Regions from separate parts of the Leclercia pneumoniae genome, predicted to be linked through region 2. Evidence: predicted binding sites of a transcription regulator. Region 2 holds the regulator's gene; each other region holds the start of a gene.

Region 1 (4,206 bases), 1.4 Mb from region 2:
CACAATGGCGAACAGTCATGGTCAGATCCTTTCTTAAGTCATTAGCGGAGAGTGTAAGAAAGGGAAGAAAAACAGACCTTCTTGCCACTGACAGGCAAAATCGGCAGCTGGCAAGAAAGCGAAGGTGAACGTGAGAGAGTTCACAGTTTCCAGTTATCCCCGGGAATTCAGGAGATGTGACCCTGACCGCATTTCCCGATCTTTCCGCGCGTTTCTTAAAAAACCGACAGGCTTTGCGCACTTTGCTGTCAAAAATTTAAGGTGAGTTCGCAGGGGCTTAATTACTATTTTGAGAACATTTCTCATTCGTAGGGGCCGTTATGACCGTACTGCACAGCGTGGATTTTTTCCCTTCTGGAGGTTCGCCAGTCGCGATCGAGCCACGGCTTCCTCAGGCGGCGTTTCCAGAACACCATCATGATTTTCATGAGATTGTGATTGTGGAACACGGCACCGGCATACACGTATTCAACGGCCAGCCCTACACCATTAGCGGCGGTACCGTCTGCTTTGTGCGCGATCATGATCGGCATTTATATGAACATACTGACAACCTCTGCCTGACCAATGTTCTCTACCGTTCGCCAGAGGCGTTCCAGTTTCTGTCGGGACTGAATAAGCTGTTGCCGCAGGAGCAGGACGGCCATTATCCGTCGCACTGGCGTGTTAACCAGTCCACCTTACAGCAGGTGAGGCAGCTGGTAAGCCAGATGGAGATGATGGACGCTGGCGGGGATACCCATGCGATCGCCAGTTATGAGTTGCTGTTTATGCAGCTGCTGGTCCTGCTGCGCCGTAGCAGCCTGATGGAAAAGGCGGGCAATAACGATGAGCGTCTTAATCAGCTGATGGCGTGGCTGGAAGACCATTTTGCCGAAGATGTGTGCTGGGAAACGCTGGCAGATAACTTTTCGCTTTCGCTGCGCACCCTGCATCGCCAGCTGAAACAGCACACCGGGTCGACGCCACAGCGCTATCTCAACCGTTTACGCCTGATTAAGGCGCGTCATCTGTTGCGCCACACCGATGAGAGCGTGACAGATATCGCTTATCGCTGCGGTTTCGGCGACAGTAACCATTTTTCAACGCTATTTCGCCGGGAATTTAACTGGTCCCCGCGCGACATTCGCCAGGGCCGGGATACGCCGCTTCAGTAACGCGAGTAAAATCACCGTTTTTTCAGCGTAAATGGCCGATAATAAGCGGTTATTAGTCGTTGAGGTGTACCGTGGCCGCTCAGTTGATCCTTCGCAAAGCCGACTTTTTTGCCGGTGCCGGCCAGGCCGTTGCCGTGGCGGATCGCTACCCGCAAAATGTCTTTGCCGAGCATACCCATGAGTTTTGCGAAATGGTTTTGGTCTGGCGAGGCAACGGGCTTCACGTGCTTAATGACCGTCCTTATCGCATCACCCGCGGTGACCTGTTTTACATTCGCGCCGAAGATAAACACTCCTACGCTTCTGTTAACGACCTGGTGTTGCAGAACGTTATCTACTGCCCTGAAAGGCTGAAGCTCAACGTCGACTGGGCGGCGGCTATTCCGCGTTTTACTGAGGCGCGCGGCGAACCGCACTGGCGACTGAGCAGTAACGGCGTGACTCAGGTTCGACAGGTGATTGCCCAACTGGAGCAAGAGAGCCAGAAGAGTGATCCCCTTGCTAACTCAATGTCTGAACTCCTTTTCGCGCAGCTGGTGATGACCCTTAAGCGCTTTCGTTACGCCACCGATCACCCTTCAGCGAATGAGCAGGAAGCCCTTCTCGACAAACTTATCACCGCCCTAGCGGGCAGCCTGAACCGCAGCTTTGTGCTGGAGAAGTTCTGCGAGCAGGAGCAGTGCAGCGAGCGGGCATTACGTCAACAGTTCCGCACGCAGACCGGTATGACGGTTAATCATTACCTGCGCCAGCTGCGGATCTGCCACGCACAATATCTGTTGCAGCACACGGAACTGATGGTGAGTGAGGTGGCGATGCGCTGTGGTTTTGAGGACAGTAACTACTTCTCTGTGGTGTTCAACCGCGAAGTGGGCATGACGCCGGTCCAGTGGCGCCAGCGCAGCCGCAAGGCGGCATGATCGCCCCGTCATTCAGTCATTTATAATAAAATAATAACCACACAAAGTGTACGGCATTGATAATCATTTTCAATATCATTTAATTAACTATAATGAACCAACTGCTTACGCGGCATTAACAGCTGTGCCGCCCGACACTAATGGAGAGGATTATGAGTTATACACTGCCATCCCTGCCGTATGCCTATGACGCACTGGAACCGCATTTCGACAAGCAGACGATGGAAATCCATCACACTAAACACCACCAGACTTACGTGAACAACGCGAACGCCGCGCTGGAAAGCCTGCCAGAGTTCGCTAACCTGCCGGTTGAAGAGCTGATCACCAAACTGGACCAGCTGCCAGCCGACAAAAAAACCGTACTGCGTAACAACGCAGGTGGTCACGCTAACCACAGCCTGTTCTGGAAAGGCCTGAAAACTGGCACCACCCTGCAGGGCGACCTGAAAGCCGCTATCGAGCGTGACTTCGGTTCCGTGGACAACTTCAAAGCTGAGTTTGAAAAAGCCGCTGCGACCCGTTTCGGCTCTGGCTGGGCTTGGCTGGTGCTGAAAGGCGACAAACTGGCGGTAGTTTCTACTGCTAACCAGGACTCCCCGCTGATGGGTGAAGCAATCTCTGGTGCATCCGGCTTCCCAATCCTGGGTCTGGACGTGTGGGAACACGCTTACTACCTGAAGTTCCAGAACCGTCGCCCTGACTACATCAAAGCCTTCTGGGATGTCGTGAACTGGGACGAAGCTGCTGCGCGTTTCGCTGCTAAAAAATAAGGTTGCATTGACCTGAATGAGAAGCGAGTCTGATGACTCGCTTTTTTTGTATCTGAAGGAGTAGAGATGCACTACCCGGTCAACGTGTTTACAGGCAAGGTAACGGAGTACGAAGGCAGCCGCCCCAGCGCTATCGCAAAAGTACAGGTGGACGGCGAGCTGAGCTTAACCGAGCGCGGTCTCGTGGGTGATGAGCAGGCTGAAAAGAAAATTCACGGCGGGCCGGAGCGCGCGCTGTGCCACTATCCGCGCGAGCATTATGCTTTCTGGATGAACGAATTCCCCGGGCAGGCGGAGCGCTTCGTCGCCCCCGCGTTTGGCGAGAACCTCTCTACCGAAGGGCTGACCGAACAAAACGTCTTTATCGGCGATATCTTCCGCTGGGGTGATGCCCTGATTCAGGTGACGCAGCCGCGTTCGCCGTGCTTCAAACTTAACTACCATTTTGGCATAGAGGATATGTCCGCCCGGCTGCAAAGTGCCGGTAAAACCGGCTGGCTCTACCGGGTGGTGCTGGCGGGGAAAGTGCTGACGGATGCCCCACTGGAACTCGTTTCCCGTGTGAGTGATGTGTCGGTGTACGATGCCTGCGCGATCGCCTGGCATATGCCGTTTGACGATGAGCAGTACCATCGTCTGCTGTCGGCGGCAGGATTGTCCACCAGCTGGACCAGAACGATGCAGAAGCGCCGTATTAGCGGGAAGATCGAGGATAATTCGCGGAGATTGTGGGGGAGGTAACGTCCCCTCACCCCGGCCCTCTCCCTAAAGGGGCGAGGGTGAGAAAAACGCACCGGGCAGTCCCCTCTCCCCTGGGGGGAGAGGGTTAGGGTGAGGGGGGGAGCTACGAACGTTTATACAGCGGCAGCCACAGCGTCAACCGCAGACCGCCCAGCGGACTGTCATCGGCTTTCACCCAGCCATTGTGCTGCTGCATCGCGGTCTCGACAATCGCCAGACCCAACCCCGTGCCGCCAGACTCGCGATCGCGCGCCTCATCGGTACGGTAGAACGGACGGAAAATCTGTTCGCGGTCTTCCGGACTGACGCCCGGGCCGTCATCATCCACGTTAATGGTAATGCCGTCTTTATCGACCGAGAAGGCCACCTCAATCTTCGTATGCGAGTAACGCAGGGCGTTACGCACGATATTCTCCAGCGCGCTTTCCAGCGTGTTGGGGTTACCGTACAGCGGCCAGGGTCCGGGCGGGAAGTTAACGGTAAACGACTTGCCCATCTGCTCAGCTTCAAAGGCGGCGTTGTCCAGCACCTCATGCCACAGGTGATTGGCCTTCACCTTTTCGCTCACCAGCGCATTTTTCTGCTGATTGCGAGACATCACCAGCAGGTCGTTGA
Region 2 (4,206 bases):
AGTGATAGAGCTCGTCATCAACTTCGATTGTTTTCATCTTAATCCAGTGCGATATCTTATCTGAATACAAGTCGTTGGGAGTATAAGGTCTAAACCCAACAGCGGATAGCGTCAAACCTGAGTGGCGGCAAAAGTCAGATTAAACTGTTTCCTTGCAGCCGGGCGGCAGAATGGTCAACATAATACCCTAACCTGACATCCGTAAAAAAAGAACTTTGCCATGAAATTAAATACCCGAGCGCAATCTGCACAATCGCCGCACAATAATTCTCCCGTTGTTCTGGTTCACGGTCTGTTTGGTAGCCTGGATAACCTGGGCGTGCTGGCGCGGGATTTAGTCACCGATCACGATATCCTGCAGGTGGATATGCGTAACCACGGTCAGTCGCCTCGTTCCTCTGAAATGACCTACGCCGCGATGGCTCAGGATCTGCTGGACACGCTGGATGCGCACAACATTGAGAAAGCCGTATTGATTGGCCACTCGATGGGCGGCAAAGCGGTGATGGCGCTGACGGCGCTGGCCCCGGAACGCATTGCGGGGCTGGTGGTCATTGATGTGGCGCCGGTTAATTATCAAGTACGTCGTCATGATGAGATCTTTGCTGCTATCAATGCGGTCACGGACGCAGCGGTGACGACACGCCAGCAGGCCGCTGCGATTATGCGCCAGCATCTCGATGAAGAGGGGGTGGTGCAGTTCTTGCTGAAATCCTTTATTGATGGCGCCTGGCGCTTCGATGTTGCTGTGTTGTGGGATCAATATGCCAATATTGTGGGCTGGCAGACCGTTCCGGTCTGGCCGCATCCGACGCTCTTTATTTGCGGTGGCAACTCACCTTACGTTACCGAGGCTTACCGTGAAGCACTTCTGGCGCAATTCCCTCAGGCCCGGGCGCATGTCATTGCGGGGGCAGGACACTGGGTTCATGCTGAAAAACCTGATGCCGTGCTACGTGCCATCCGTCGTTACCTCGCTGAAGGCGAGAATTGATTAAAAAATTGATTAAAAAGAAAGCGACCGGTCGTCTGGGGGCGACCAGTCGTTGGCGTGCTGTTTTCGGTGATGTATGATGGCGCGCTTATCGCCCGGGCTTTAGCAGGGCGTCTTTGTTTCCCCCGAAGTCTCAAAATCATGGCCAAAGAACAAACGGACCGCACGACACTAGATCTGTTCGCGAATGAGCGTCGCCCGGGACGACCGAAAACCAATCCGCTTTCGCGCGATGAACAGCTGCGCATCAATAAGCGCAACCAACTTAAACGCGATAAAAGTCGTGGGCTTAAACGCGTCGAGTTAAAATTGAACGCTGACGCCGTAGATGCCCTGAACGAACTGGCCGCGGCCCGGGAGATGAGCCGTAGCGAACTTATCGAAGAGATGCTGATGCTGCAGCTGGAACAGCTGCACGGCAAAGCCTAAGTCAGAAAAATCCCCTTCTTCTTGTTTTCATGTAGCACAGAGTGCAGTCCTGCGCGATAGCAGTTTCCGCAGGCTTCTCTGTTCTGCTATGATTGCCCTTATCCGTGGACAATTTGCGCCACCATACTATTAAGTTTCAAGAGGTTATTTTACTCATGGCTATCATCGGCATTTTTTTCGGCAGCGACACCGGTAACACGGAAAACATCGCAAAAAACATTCAAAAACAGTTGGGTAAAGACGTTGCCGATGTTCATGACATAGCTAAAAGCAGCAAAGAAGATCTGGAAGGCTACGATATTCTGCTGCTGGGCATCCCGACCTGGTACTACGGCGAAGCGCAGTGTGACTGGGATGACTTCTTCCCGTCCCTCGAAGAGGTAGACTTCACCGGTAAGCTGGTTGCCCTCTTCGGCTGTGGGGATCAGGAAGACTACGCAGAGTACTTCTGCGATGCCCTGGGTACGATTCGCGACATCATCGAACCACGCGGCGCCGTGATCGTGGGTCACTGGCCAACGGCGGGCTATCACTTCGAAGCCTCTAAAGGTCTGGCGGATGATAATAACTTTGTGGGCCTGGCCATCGATGAAGATCGTCAGCCAGAGCTGACCGCAGAGCGCGTTGATAAATGGGTTAAGCAGATTCGTGAAGAGCTGCAGCTCGACGCCATTATCAATGCCTGATTGCAATACAGCGCAGCGATGACGCTGCGCTGTATTGATAGGTAATATCAATCAAAATAATTGCTACAAATTTTTAACTTTTGCTTTCATACCTGTACAATGATCCAGGTCAAACGGGGTAGCTTGATAACAACTTTGTTGGCAGCACCACGTTTTTATAAGCATACTTTGCTTGAGGCTTGCAGTTTTCATTTAAGCATGGCAGTTCTATAATGAGACGCATTATCTCAACTGCATTTTCTGTCACTTCTCTGTTTGAAGTGAATCGTTTAGCAACAGGACAGATTCCGCATGACTGACAACAATACCGCATTAAAGAAGGCCGGGCTGAAAGTCACGCTTCCTCGTCTTAAAATTTTGGAAGTACTTCAGGAACCGGTAAACCATCATGTCAGTGCGGAAGACTTATATAAACGTCTTATCGACATGGGCGAAGAGATTGGTCTGGCTACCGTTTATCGTGTTCTGAACCAGTTTGATGACGCCGGCATTGTAACCCGTCACAATTTCGAAGGCGGCAAGTCTGTTTTCGAACTGACTCAGCAGCACCATCACGATCACCTGATTTGCCTGGATTGCGGCAAAGTGATCGAATTCAGTGATGATTCCATCGAATTACGTCAGCGCGAAATCGCCGCTCGTCATGGCATTCGTCTGACCAACCACAGCCTCTACCTGTATGGTCACTGTGCTGAAGGCGATTGCCGCGAAGACGATCACGCGCACGACGCCCGTTAATCACTTCTCGTACTCTGAGCCAACCTGACGGTTGGCTTTTTTTTGCCCATCAGAAGGCAAAAAAAACCGGTGCCGCAGATGAATGCGCCACCGGGTATGATAACAACCACTTACTGTGCGTTGTTGTTACGTATTTCCTGCCAGATTTTATCGCAGCGTTTTGCCACTTCCTGATCGTTACCTGTTTTACGCGCCTGTATACAGGCCTGATAATCCATTACGCGAACGTTCTCCTGCGTAGCAAACTGTTCATGTGCTTTCTCTTTCCTTAGCACGTTCAGCACGCTCTGGCAGGCCTCCAGTTTTTCCGGGGAGCCTTGCGCCGTATTAATACAGGCGCTGTAAGCCTCTTTCAGGCGTGAATCCTCTTTCTGTGCCGGAGAGTGGGCGCAAGCCGCCAGCCCCGAGGCCAGCACGGCCACAAGAACCATTTTTTTCAACATACTCTTTGCTCCAGTCTGCGCGATGCGCATCAGAAAATGGTGAACGGTGCGATAACCATAAACTTCACGTCACGCTCATCCTGGAAGATGTTGCCATAGCCACCAGCGTAGCTCGGAATGTCGGAGTGGTTGTCGTACTGGGTGAAGTGCAGCTTAAACATGGTGCCTTTCGCACGCCCATCCTGCAGGGTATAAATCGCGTCCAGACTGTAAGCAGACTCTTTCAGACGGTAGTTAGGATCGTAATAGGCGTCTGGGGTCGCCATATCGCCCGGTTTTACATCCCAGGCGTAAGCATAAGATGCTCCCACCGCCCAGCCTGGCAGGTTCCAGTTTTTCAGATCATACATAGCGCCAAAGAAGATTGCTTTTTCGCCATCGGCGTTGAAGTCAGAACGGTTATCCCACCATACGTCCAGTCGACCATTAGAGGAGGCGTAGGTTGGCGTCATACGTTGCAGGAAGTAACCCTGCTGCCCGTCGGCCTTCACATAGGTCCCTTCGAGGCGTAAATCCACCTGCCCTACCTTGTAGCCGAAGGTAAGCGCCTGCAGCCATGCGGTGCCATCATAAATATCGTTAACGCTGCCGTCGCTGACTTTATCGCGCGTACCGTAGAACTGATAAGTGGTGGTCAGTGGGCCGCCGATAATATCCAGTTTGTAGCTGGCTTTGGCGAAGTACTGATCGATATAGCCTTCCGCCTGGCCAAATGCCGCTTCCAGCACCAGGTTATTTTTGAAGTCATATTTCGCGCCGAAGGAGTGAAGATAATCCACTTTGGTGGTTTTATCATTTTGATAAAACTTATCCATTTCGATGTGCCACGGCGATTTATATTCGTTCGTCCACATGTAAGAGAAGCTCAACGCACCGGCATCACCGTAATCAAAGTTGGCTCCGGCCTCGGCACCCT
Region 3 (4,206 bases), 640 kb from region 2:
CGCAAAGGGGAGTATGACTTCTCGCATGAAGTAAAAGAGGCGATGTCCGGTTGTCTGGCCTGTAAAGCGTGCTCTACGCAGTGCCCAATCAAGATCGATGTGCCGGAGTTCCGGTCACGCTTCCTGCAGCTTTATCACACCCGCTATCTGCGCCCGGTGCGCGATCACCTGGTGGCGACGGTGGAGAGCTACGCCCCCCTTATGGCCCGCGCGCCGAAGACCTTCAACTTCTTCCTTAAACAGCCGATGGTGCGCAAACTTTCCGGTAAGCACATCGGTATGATCGATCTGCCGCTGCTGTCGGTGCCGTCGCTGCAGCAGCAGCTTGTGGGTCACCGCTCCGCCAACACTACGCTCGAACAGCTCGAAGCCCTGAGCGACGAACAGAAAGCCCGCACCGTGCTGGTGGTGCAGGATCCTTTTACCAGCTATTACGACGCGCAGGTTGTGGCCGATTTCATCCGGCTGGTGGAACGCCTCGATCATCAACCCGTGGTGCTGCCGTTCTCGCCCAACGGCAAGGCGCAGCATATTAAGGGGTTCCTCAACCGCTTTGCGAAAACCGCGCAGAAGACCTCTGATTTCCTCAACCGCGTGGCGCAGTTGGGGATGCCGATGGTGGGTGTCGACCCGGCGCTGGTGCTCTGTTATCGCGATGAGTACAAACAGACGCTGGGAGACAAACGTGGAGATTTCCACGTTCAGCTGGTGCATGAATGGCTGCCAGCCGTGCTGAATAACCCTGCGGTGCCGGAGTCCAGCGGGGAGTCCTGGTATCTGTTTGGTCACTGTACGGAAGTGACGGCGCTGCCCGGGGCGCCGGGACAGTGGGCATCTATCTTCGCCCGTTTTGGCGCGAAGCTGGAAAACGTCAACGTAGGGTGCTGCGGTATGGCAGGAACTTACGGACATGAGGTGAAAAACCATGCCAACTCGCTGGGTATTTATGAGCTCTCCTGGCGCCAGGCGATGCAGCGCCTGCCGCGAAACCGCTGTCTGGCTACCGGCTACTCGTGCCGCAGCCAGGTGAAGCGCATCGAGGGCAGCGGCGTGCGTCACCCTCTGCAGGCATTACTGGAGATTATGGGATGATCTGGAGACGTACCACGACGCTTGAGGCCTTAAACGCCATGGGCGCGGACAATATGGTCGGCCTGCTGGATATACAGTTCACCCGCCTCGGTGATGATGAGCTGGAAGCCACCATGCCCGTCGATAGCCGGACGCATCAGCCATTCGGTCTGCTGCATGGCGGCGCCTCCGTGGTGCTCGCCGAAACGCTGGGGTCGGTCGCCGGTTATCTCTGCACCGAGGGGGAACAGAAGGTGGTAGGCCTCGAGGTCAATGCCAATCATCTTCGTTCTGTGCGGAGTGGTAGGGTGCGCGGCGTCTGCCGCGCGCTGCACGCCGGGGGGCGCCATCAGGTGTGGCAGATTGAGATCTACGATGAGCAGCAACGGCTGTGCTGCTCCTCGCGGCTCACAACCGCGGTGGTGTAAAAAAAGGCGGGGATGCCTTGTTTATGGTCAAAAAACGAACAGCAAAGTGTGATATACTGGTCGCGTTTTGTACATAAACGAGGACATTATGGATACCGATTTGAACCCAACCCAACTGGCCATTGAATATTTACGCCGCGATACGAGCAACCTTTCTCCGGCTCAGTATTTGAAAAAGCTGAAACAGCTTGAACTGGAATTTACGGATCTGCTCACGCTCTCTTCAAGCGAATTGAAAGAAGAGATCTACTTTGCCTGGCGGTTGGGTGTTCACGTCCATTAATTTCTGCACTCTGTAATAAAGGCCGCGATTGCGGCCTTTATGCTTTCTGTGCGCTTTGCAGAGCGGCGCCGCAATTTATGTCAAATCACCGCCCGCTATTCATGAGACTATTCTGATGCTCCTTCAAGAGCTAAGCCACAGAGTGCCGGAGATAAGCGCCGGATGGAGCAAGGAACCCTTAAGATTACCCACGGGTAGTCTTAAGGGTTTTCTTTTGGCTGAATTACAATGACAGGCCGATCGCCGCGTTCACTATGCTCGAAGCCATAAAGACGCCACCCACGATGAGAAACGCCCGGTTTTTGCGAGTGCCCGCGAGCGTCAGCATTACTATAGCCACCACGAAAAACGGGATGGCAATAATCGAAAATGTATTCATAGTGGCACCTAATCTTTAAGAGGCAGATAACGTAACCGGGTCTACCGCCTAACGCCAGACTTTGCGAACCGCCAATACAGGTAGGGTCTCGCTTCACACCTGGTTTCCCTTCTATGACTGTTCCGGAAGAGTCGGGTTGCCGGCCGCGCTCTTCATCAACGAAGCCTGCTCAAAAAACTATCTCATAAATAGGCATTCCCTATACAACTTTACCATTTCTACCCGTCTCATCGATTAGCGCGTCTAAATCCATTATTAATCAATGAATTGATTAAAATAATCCTTGCCTGATAACAACTCAGGCAGGGTCTATGCTTAATGAAAGTAGCCAAAAAGGGCGATTAAGCAGAAAGCCCCTGCTGTCAGGGGGTTGAAGTGATAATCGTTATCACTAACATGGTGTTATGCCCTGATGGCGCAACAAATGAGGTGGACCTATGGAATTGCATTCAGAAACGTTCAACCCAGCGGATTTCACATGGCGCGGACTGTCGCTTACCCCTGCGGCAGCGAAGCATATTCATGAGCTGGTGGAGAAACAGCCCGGCATGCTGGGCGTGCGCTTAAGCGTCAAGACGACCGGCTGCGCCGGTTTCGGCTATGTGCTGGATACCGTCAGCGAGCCGCAAAAAGACGACCTTATTTTCGAGCATGACGGTGCAAAATTGTATGTGCCGTTACAGGCGATGCCGTTTATTGACGGTACTGAAGTGGATTACGTGCGCGAAGGTTTAAACCAGTTATTCAAATTCAACAACCCGAAAGCCCAGAACGAATGTGGGTGCGGCGAAAGCTTTGGGGTATAGGCGGTACTATGTCTCGTAATACTGAAGCAACTGACGATGTCAAAACCTGGTCCGGTGGCCAACTCAATTATAAAGAGGGCTTCTTTACCCATTTACAAACCGACGAGCTGGCAAAAGGGATCAGCGAAGAGGTGGTGCGCGCTATCTCAGCACGCCGTAATGAGCCTGAGTGGATGCTTGAATTTCGCCTGAGCGCTTACAAAGCCTGGCTGGAAATGGACGAGCCGCACTGGCTGAAGGCGCACTACGATAAGCTGAACTATCAAGATTACAGCTACTACTCCGCCCCTTCCTGCGGTAACTGCGACGATACCTGCGCCTCTGAGCCGGGGGCCGTACAGCAGACCGGCGCCAACACCTTCCTGAGCAAAGAGGTGGAAGAGGCCTTTGAGCAGCTCGGGGTGCCGGTGCGTGAAGGGCGAGAAGTGGCCGTAGACGCCATCTTCGACTCCGTCTCCGTGGCGACGACCTATCGTGAAAAACTGGCGGAACAGGGGATTATCTTCTGCTCCTTTGGCGAGGCGATACACGATCATCCGGAGCTGGTGCAGAAATATATTGGCACCGTGGTGCCCAGCAACGACAACTTCTTTGCAGCGCTGAATGCGGCCGTGGCCTCGGACGGCACCTTCATCTACGTGCCAAAAGGGGTGCGCTGCCCGATGGAGCTGTCGACCTATTTCCGTATCAACGCGGAAAAAACAGGTCAGTTTGAACGCACCATCCTGGTTGCCGATGAGGGCAGTTACGTCAGTTACATCGAGGGCTGTTCTGCGCCGGTACGAGACAGCTATCAGCTGCATGCGGCCGTGGTGGAAGTGATTATTCACAAAGATGCGGAAGTGAAGTACTCCACGGTACAAAACTGGTTCCCGGGGGATAACAACACCGGCGGCATCCTGAACTTCGTCACCAAGCGTGCCCTGTGCGAAGGTGAAAACAGCAAGATGTCCTGGACCCAGTCGGAAACCGGCTCCGCCATCACCTGGAAGTACCCAAGCTGCATTCTGCGCGGCGATAACTCCATCGGTGAGTTTTACTCCGTGGCGCTGACCAGCGGTCATCAGCAGGCCGATACCGGCACCAAGATGATCCACATCGGCAAAAACACCAAATCAACCATCATCTCGAAGGGGATCTCTGCCGGACAGAGCCAGAACAGCTATCGGGGGCTGGTAAAAATCATGCCAACGGCGACCAACGCCCGAAACTTCACCCAGTGTGATTCAATGCTGATCG

What was found. The regulator Fur, encoded in region 2, represses iron uptake genes when iron is present. The targets are predictions, from matches to a motif close to ATAATAATGAGAACNACTATCAA.
Region 1: sodA (superoxide dismutase [Mn]) is a predicted target of Fur. The motif match lies at 2,134-2,156, and genes of this name have one in related genera.
Region 3: sufA (Fe-S cluster assembly scaffold SufA) is a predicted target of Fur. The motif match lies at 2,537-2,559, and genes of this name have one in related genera.

The regions. Positions count from the first base shown of each region.
Region 1 covers NZ_CP071383.1:4,270,708-4,274,913, reverse strand. Annotated here, with positions in the region: gene rhaB (rhamnulokinase) at 1-19, opposite strand, end outside; gene rhaS (HTH-type transcriptional activator RhaS) at 321-1,157, shown strand; gene rhaR (HTH-type transcriptional activator RhaR) at 1,229-2,077, shown strand; gene sodA (superoxide dismutase [Mn]) at 2,230-2,850, shown strand; gene yiiM (6-hydroxyaminopurine reductase) at 2,917-3,591, shown strand; gene cpxA (envelope stress sensor histidine kinase CpxA) at 3,695-4,206, opposite strand, start outside.
Region 2 covers NZ_CP071383.1:1,232,744-1,236,949, reverse strand. Annotated here, with positions in the region: gene seqA (replication initiation negative regulator SeqA) at 1-37, opposite strand, end outside; gene ybfF (esterase) at 221-994, shown strand; gene ybfE (LexA regulated protein) at 1,136-1,423, shown strand; gene fldA (flavodoxin FldA) at 1,579-2,109, shown strand; gene fur (ferric iron uptake transcriptional regulator) at 2,401-2,847, shown strand; gene chiQ (ChiQ/YbfN family lipoprotein) at 2,958-3,287, opposite strand; gene chiP (chitoporin ChiP) at 3,320-4,206, opposite strand, start outside.
Region 3 covers NZ_CP071383.1:1,876,161-1,880,366, forward strand. Annotated here, with positions in the region: gene ydiJ (D-2-hydroxyglutarate dehydrogenase YdiJ) at 1-1,092, shown strand, start outside; gene menI (1,4-dihydroxy-2-naphthoyl-CoA hydrolase) at 1,089-1,499, shown strand; gene JZ655_RS09015 (YdiH family protein) at 1,588-1,782, shown strand; gene JZ655_RS09020 (hypothetical protein) at 2,006-2,161, opposite strand; gene sufA (Fe-S cluster assembly scaffold SufA) at 2,599-2,967, shown strand; gene sufB (Fe-S cluster assembly protein SufB) at 2,976-4,206, shown strand, end outside.